Lysinibacter sp. HNR: one gene and its partner. The protein of the gene in region 2 interacts with the protein of the main gene of each other region in a pairwise test. Links are inferred from orthologs where the notes say so. Each region holds a gene or a part of one and is shown on either strand. Other genes may lie near its edges. The genes, in order: FrondiHNR_RS10630 and FrondiHNR_RS01910.

Region 1 (3,322 bases), 1.9 Mb from region 2 along the record:
CGCCTCGTGACCGGCAAAGCGCAGTGGCTCCCTTCTCCCGCCCCCTGAGGCTAAAGCGGAAAGTAACCGTGGGGCCCTTACCACACGCACTATGTTATTCGTCAAGAACTATTCGTAAAGAACCGCGGCGATCTTTGGGTCGCTCAGATTGGTTTTGTCATACCAATAGAACCCGGTGTCGATGTTTTTGGGTAGGGTCTTGCCATTCATTGCCTCAACCGCGGCCTTCACCGTTTCGTAGCCGATACCGACCGGGTTCTGCGTGACCGCTCCCGCCATGATGCCGCTCTTGATGGTGTTCACCTGAGCGTGCCCGGAGTCAAAGCCGATGATGGAAACCTCGCCCTCCCGGCCCAGCTCGCTTACCGCCTGAACCACGCCGACGGCGGAACCCTCGTTGCCCGCGTAGATCCCCGTGAGGTCAGGGTTTGCGGAGAGAATCGCTTTGGCTAGATCGGCAGACTTGGCCTGATCGCCACCGCCGTATTGGATATCGACAATCTCAATATTGGGATGATTCTTCTTGATGTACTCGACAAAACCCTCGCGCCTATCAACTCCGGTGAGTGAGGTTTGGTCATGAATCACAAGAGCCACCTTGCCCTCGTTGCCGATGAGATCGGCCATATGCTTCGCAGCCTCCGCCGCGGCCACCCTGTTATCGGTCGATGCGGTGGTGAGGGGGATATTGCTGTCTACCCCAGAATCAAAGGCGATCACCGGAATGCCGGCGTCTTTTGCCTGTTGCAAAAACGGTTCGGCGGCCCTGCTGTCGAGCGCCGCAAAGCCGATGGCGGCAGGTCTGCGATCGAGCGCGGTCTGGAGCATCTGAATCTGTTGGTCAATATCCGACTCCGTGTCCGGGCCCTCAAACGTGATGGTGACGTTAAACTCTGCCGCGGCCTGCTCCGCTCCCTGCTTCACCGCTTGCCAAAATTGATGCTGAAACCCCTTTGATACGATGGCAATGGTTGGCTTGCCGCCGCCGGCCGAACCGTCGTCGTCAGTGCATCCCACGGTTGAAACCAATAGTGCTCCCGCCAGCGCTATCGGAGTCAAAAACTTCTTTGTTATTTTCATCTGAACTCTCCTGTTGTTTTGTGATGAGACCGAAGGCTCACCCCGTCTTTGGGTATCCGCCGCGAGGAACTCGCTAGGCACCCCGCCGCCGCAAAATATCGAGGTATACCGCGAGCAAGATCACCACGCCAACCGCAACCGATTGCCATTCCTGCGGAATCGACATGATGCGCAAACCATTGGTGAGTACGGCCATGATCAGGGCACCGATCACGGTTCCCACGATTGAACCCTTTCCGCCCTGGAGCGAGGTTCCGCCGATCACGACGGCCGCGATCGCCTCCAATTCGAGCCCCATTCCCCCCGTGGGCTGTGCCGAACTCAACCGCGACGCGGAAAGCACCCCGGCGACACCCACGAACAGGCCAGAAACCGTGTAGATCAGCACCTTCCACCGAACCACGCTGACACCCGAGAGGGCTGTGGCTGCCTCGTTGCTTCCGATCGAGAAGGTGTAGCGCCCAAACACGGTATACGAGAGTAGCACCGCGGCGATCGCGATCATGCCGAGAAAGATGACCACACCGAGGGGAAGGCGCGCACCCGGAATGATCGAGAGGTTCATGATGGAGGAGAAGCCGGGCGTATCGGTGAAGTAGATCGGCTTGGTTCCGCTGATCACCAGCGAGAGACCGGCTGCCACAAGCATCATGGCGAGCGTGGCGATGAAGGGCGGAATCTTCAGGATCGACACGTTTACCCCGTTGACAAACCCGATCAGCGCGCCAAACATGACGGCCCCGAGCACCCCGGCCCACAGCGGCCACCCCCAATAGGTGAGAAAGACCCCCGTCATCACACCGCTGAGCACCATGCCCGTGCCGATGGAGAGGTCGATTCCCCCGGTGATGATCACAAACGTGGTGCCGAGCGCCAGGATTCCCGTCACGGTAGCCGCGACCAGGATGCTCACGATATTAGACGTGGTAAAAAAGTGCGGGCTCGCAATCGCAAAAAACACCACGATGGCAATCAGGCTGGCAAAGGCCAAAAGCTGCTGCAATTGTCCGCGGATTTTGTGTGCGAATCGGCCTCCGAGGGCCGACGGGGCAGGGGTTTCTACGGCTGTCATCTGCGGACTCCTTCGTCGTTTGTCGGTGAACCCGCACCCCTGTCATCGCTGACGCGCGTGGCGAGTTCCATAATGTTTTCCTGCGTTGCCTCTCGATTGTCGAGGATGCCCGTGAGTCTTCCCTCGCTCATCACCGCTATCCGGTGCGACATTCGCAGCACCTCTGGCAGCTCAGACGAGATCATGATGATCGACTTTCCTCCCGCGACCAGCTCGTTCAGTAGCGCATAGATTTCTTCTTTAGCGCCCACATCGATACCGCGCGTTGGCTCATCAAAAATGAGAATGTCGCAGTCTTTTGTCAGCCACTTGGCGATCACGACCTTCTGCTGGTTGCCCCCGGAGAGGTTCTTCACCTGCTGGGTGATCGACGGTGTTTTGATCGCGAGCGAGCCCACCAATTCCCTTGCGGCCCGGCGGATCTCCCGGGAACGCACAAGGCCCATCCGGCTGAACGAAGAGAGGGAGCTGAGCGCAATATTTTCGGAGACGTCTCGTTCCAGGAGGAGGCCGAAGGCCTTGCGATCCTCAGACAGGTAGCCGATCCCGAGAGAGGCCGCGATCGCGGGGTTTCCGATCCGAACGGGTTTTCCGTGCAGGGTGATCGTGCCCGATTTGATCGGGTCAGCCCCGACGATGGCCCGGGCCACCTCGGTGCGACCCGACCCCATAAGCCCCGCCAGGCCAAGTATTTCACCCCGGCGCAGGTCGAAGCTAACGTTTCGAAGAAGGGCCTTAGTGCTGAGCCCGCTGACGGCGAGAACGGGTTCGGGGGTTGTCGCCCCCTCCCCCGCCTGGTCTGGCCGCACCTCGCCCGTGATCTCTCGGCCCACCATGAGCGAGATCACGGTTTTCATCCCGGTTTCGGCGGTGTTGACCGTGTCAATGTAGCTGCCGTCTCGCAGAACCGTGATGCGGTCGGAAATTTCGCTCAACTCATCCATTCGGTGAGAGATGTAGATCACCCCGGTTTCGGGGCTTTTGAAACGCGCGATAAGCTCGAAAAGCGTTTTGACCTCTGCGTCGTTGAGCGCGGCGGTGGGTTCGTCCATGATGAGGATTCGAGCGTTGAACGAGAGCGCTTTGGCGATCTCGACCATCTGTTGGAGAGCAACGGTGAGTTCTCCCACGCGGTGCCGGGGGTCAAGGTCGAGGTGGAGGCGGCCGAAG
Region 2 (3,290 bases):
GTAGAGCACTCCGGCCAGGCCAGCGAGGGCGCCGCTCAGGGTGAAAGCGATAAGGTTGCGCTTGATTACGTTGAGGCCGTAGAGTTCCGCGGCCTCCGGTTCTGAACCGAGCGCGTAGAACTCTCGTCCGCCCCGGGTATTTTTCATGTACCAGGCGAGGAGGGCAACCGCGACGATTGAGATGATGGTGAGCACGGGGATGGAGAGGATCTGTGCGGTTCCGAGCGAGGTGAAGTCGCGGGGCATATCCTGCGGGTTGATCCTGTTACTTCCGGCCCAGGCAACGTTGATGCCGCGGTAGGCATACATCGTGCCGAGGGTGATAACCATAGCGGGTACACGAGCGTAGGCCACGAGTGCGCCGTTGATCAGCCCGAGAAAGCCACCGCCGAGGATACCGGCGAGGAGCACCGCGGCGATCGGGATTCCCGGGATGTCGATGAAGAGTCGACCCGTGAGGTAGGCGGTGAGTCCCAGGATTGAGCTAACCGAGAGGTCAACGCTGCGGGTGATGATCACCACGGCAACCCCCACCGAGAGCAGGATGTAGATCGAGGGGTTGAGCAGCAGGTTGCGGAAACCGTCGGGTGAGAAGAGGAACTGGTCGTTCACGGTGGTGGCAGCGGCAACAACAACTAGAATCGCGATGATGATGCTGGTCTCGCGCCGTTTAAAGACGGACCCGAGGACCTGTCCCGCCGGGTGTGACCCGGTTTTGCGATGTTCTGGCCGGGGGCGTGTTGAACCCGAACGTGCTGATGTGTCGGTGAGGGGGGTGGGGCTGGTCACCGTTTTTCCTCCGGACTCTGGGTATGTGCTGCGGTTGGCGTGTTGCTGATGCTCTGCGCATCTTCGAAGCTTTGTAGGCTCTTGGTGTTTGAGTCCTGGGGGTTTTGCGTCTCCCCAGTGCGCATGTCTCCGGCGCTCTGTGTCGCCGCAAGCATGACAGTCTCGGCGGTTGCCTCGTCACGGCTGAGTTCTGCGGTGAGGCGTCCCTCGCGCATGACAAGCACGCGGTCGGCCATGCCCAGCACCTCGGGAAGCTCGGAGGAGATCATGAGGATGCCCATGCCCTCACCCGCGAGCTTGCTGAGGAGGCGGTGCACCTCTGACTTTGTTCCCACGTCGATTCCGCGGGTGGGCTCGTCGATGATGAGCAGGTGTGGCTGGGTAGCAAGCCACTTAGCGATAACAACTTTTTGTTGGTTTCCACCCGAGAGGGTGCCCGCTCGGGTGGAGAGTGCGGCGGTTTTCACCTGGAGCGTGCTGGCCCACCCGTCGGCGGTCTTGTTTTCGGCGTGGGCGGTGAGGATGCCTCGGGAGGCAAGCCTGTTGCGGATGGCGAGGGTGATGTTGCGACCCACGGGGAAGTCAAGCACAAGGCCCTGTTTGCGGCGGTCTTCGGGGATGAGGGCGAGACCTGCGCGCATCGCGTCCGTCACGCTGTGCTTTTTGAGTGTGGTTCCCCGAAGCGCTACGGTTCCGCGATCGTAGTTATCCACCCCAAAGACGGCGCGTGCGACCTCGCTGCGACCGGCGCCAACCAGCCCGGCGAGCCCGACGATTTCTCCCGCCCTGACGCTGAAGGAGATGTCTTCAAACATTCCAGCCGAGGTGAGGCCCTGCACCTGGAGAAGCGTGTCTCCGGCCTCGACCTCCTCCTTGGGGAAGAGATCGGTCACGTCGCGACCCACCATGAGGCGTACGATTTCTTCGACACTGGTGTGTGCGGTTTCGACGGTGGAAATGTATTCGCCGTCGCGCATGACCGTGATGATGTCGCAGAGGTCAAAAACCTCGTCGAAGCGGTGCGAGATGAAGACGAGCGCCCGGCCCTCGTCGCGCAGGCTGCGGGCCACGGCAAAGAGCCGTTCTGCCTCAACGCCGGAGAGTGCCGCGGTGGGCTCATCCATGATGAGTACGGTTGCCTTCAGGGATATTGCTTTGGCGATCTCGATGATCTGTTGGTCGGCTATCGAGAGGCCGTCTGCCAGGCGATCCGGGTCTATGCGCACCCCGAGACGTTCGAATATCTCAATTGCTTCCTCCCGCATCGCTCGCCGATCGATCCGACCAAACCTGTTGGTGGGTTGGCGGCCCATAAAAATATTTTCGGTGACGGAGAGGTCGGGGAAGAGCGTGGGCTCCTGGTAGATGACGGCCACGCCCGCGGCTTTTGAGTCGGCGGTTGTCTTGAAGGAGGCATCTCGACCCGAGAGGCGGAAGACTCCCTCGTCTCGCTGATAGAGACCCGCAACGATTTTTACGAGGGTGGATTTGCCCGCACCGTTTTCGCCTACGAGCGCATGGATGCTTCCCGCATCAACGACAATATTTCCCGAGCGGAGTGCAACGACGGAGCCAAAAGACTTGGCTACCTCGCGCAGCTCAAGTGCCGGTGGGGATACGGTGGGTGACGACATTGGCAAAGACCTTTGGTGCTCAGTGAAATCGTGCTTGTGAATCGTTTCAATTATGCGATCTTTTCGATCGTAGGGTCAGACTGAGGCGTTCGTCAAGTTATAGGATGAATTTATTATACGAATGACCTGAACAGACATGAAGAAATGGGAGATTATGGTGGCCGCCAGTGTCAAAGATGTTGCTGCTCGCGCGGGGGTATCTGTGGGTACGGTATCCAACGTACTTAATCGACCCGGTAAGGTGAACCAAGAAACCGCGCGTCGGGTTCACGACGCTATAGAGGCCCTTGGGTTTGTGCGAAACGATGCGGCCAGGCAGCTTCGGGAAGGCCGCAGCCGAAGCATTGGGCTTGTGGTGCTGGATGTGGCCAATCCGTTTTTTACCGATGTTGCCCGCGGAGCGGAAGATCGCGCCGCCGAGCACGATCTCACGGTGCTGTTGGGAAACTCGGACGAAAACGAATCTCGCGAGGAAGCGTACCTCGATCTTTTTGTTGAGCAGCGAGTTCAGGGTGTGCTTCTCTCGCCGCGGGGAGATGTTGGCGACCGCATCGAACTCATGCGCCGTCGCGGGACCGCCGTTGTTCTTGTTGATCGCAGCGGTGCCGAACACGGGGTATCCTCCGTATCGGTTGACGATGTTGCCGGCGGATATTTGGCGGTGAAACACCTGGTAGAGATTGGGTGCAGACGTATCGCGTTTGTGGGGGGTCCGCACAGTATTAGGCAGGTGTCTGATCGATTGGAGGGTGCTCGCCGGGCGATTGCAGACCATCCTGAGATCTCGTTAGAGGCGATCGAGACGGAATCCCTCACCGTTCTGGCCGGCAGGGCGGTCGGTGATGCGATTGAGTCCCGTGCAAAAGA

The links.
Region 1: the proteins of FrondiHNR_RS01910 (region 2) and FrondiHNR_RS10630 interact in binary tests that used the Escherichia coli proteins (3 or more experiments, as listed by UniProt). The link is inferred for Lysinibacter sp. HNR from one-to-one orthologs.

What each region holds. Positions count from the first base shown.
Region 1 is NZ_CP121684.1:2,319,665-2,322,986, reverse strand. The notes cover bases 154-3,152. They hold FrondiHNR_RS10630 (ABC transporter permease), read right to left. Parts: upstream 2,153-3,152; coding sequence 1,154-2,152; downstream 154-1,153. Other genes in these bases: FrondiHNR_RS10625 (sugar ABC transporter ATP-binding protein), read right to left, coding at 2,149-3,152; FrondiHNR_RS10635 (ABC transporter substrate-binding protein), read right to left, coding at 154-1,080. In the rest of the region: more of FrondiHNR_RS10635, read right to left, coding at 109-153; more of FrondiHNR_RS10625, read right to left, coding at 3,153-3,322. UniProt on the Escherichia coli protein: Part of the ABC transporter complex RbsABC involved in ribose import.
Region 2 is NZ_CP121684.1:430,465-433,754, forward strand. The notes cover bases 105-3,071. They hold FrondiHNR_RS01910 (sugar ABC transporter ATP-binding protein), read right to left. Parts: upstream 2,424-3,071; coding sequence 786-2,423; downstream 105-785. Other genes in these bases: FrondiHNR_RS01905 (ABC transporter permease), read right to left, coding at 105-654; FrondiHNR_RS01915 (LacI family DNA-binding transcriptional regulator), read left to right, coding at 2,560-3,071. Also shown: more of FrondiHNR_RS01905, read right to left, coding at 1-104; more of FrondiHNR_RS01915, read left to right, coding at 3,072-3,290. UniProt on the Escherichia coli protein: Part of the ABC transporter complex RbsABC involved in ribose import. Responsible for energy coupling to the transport system.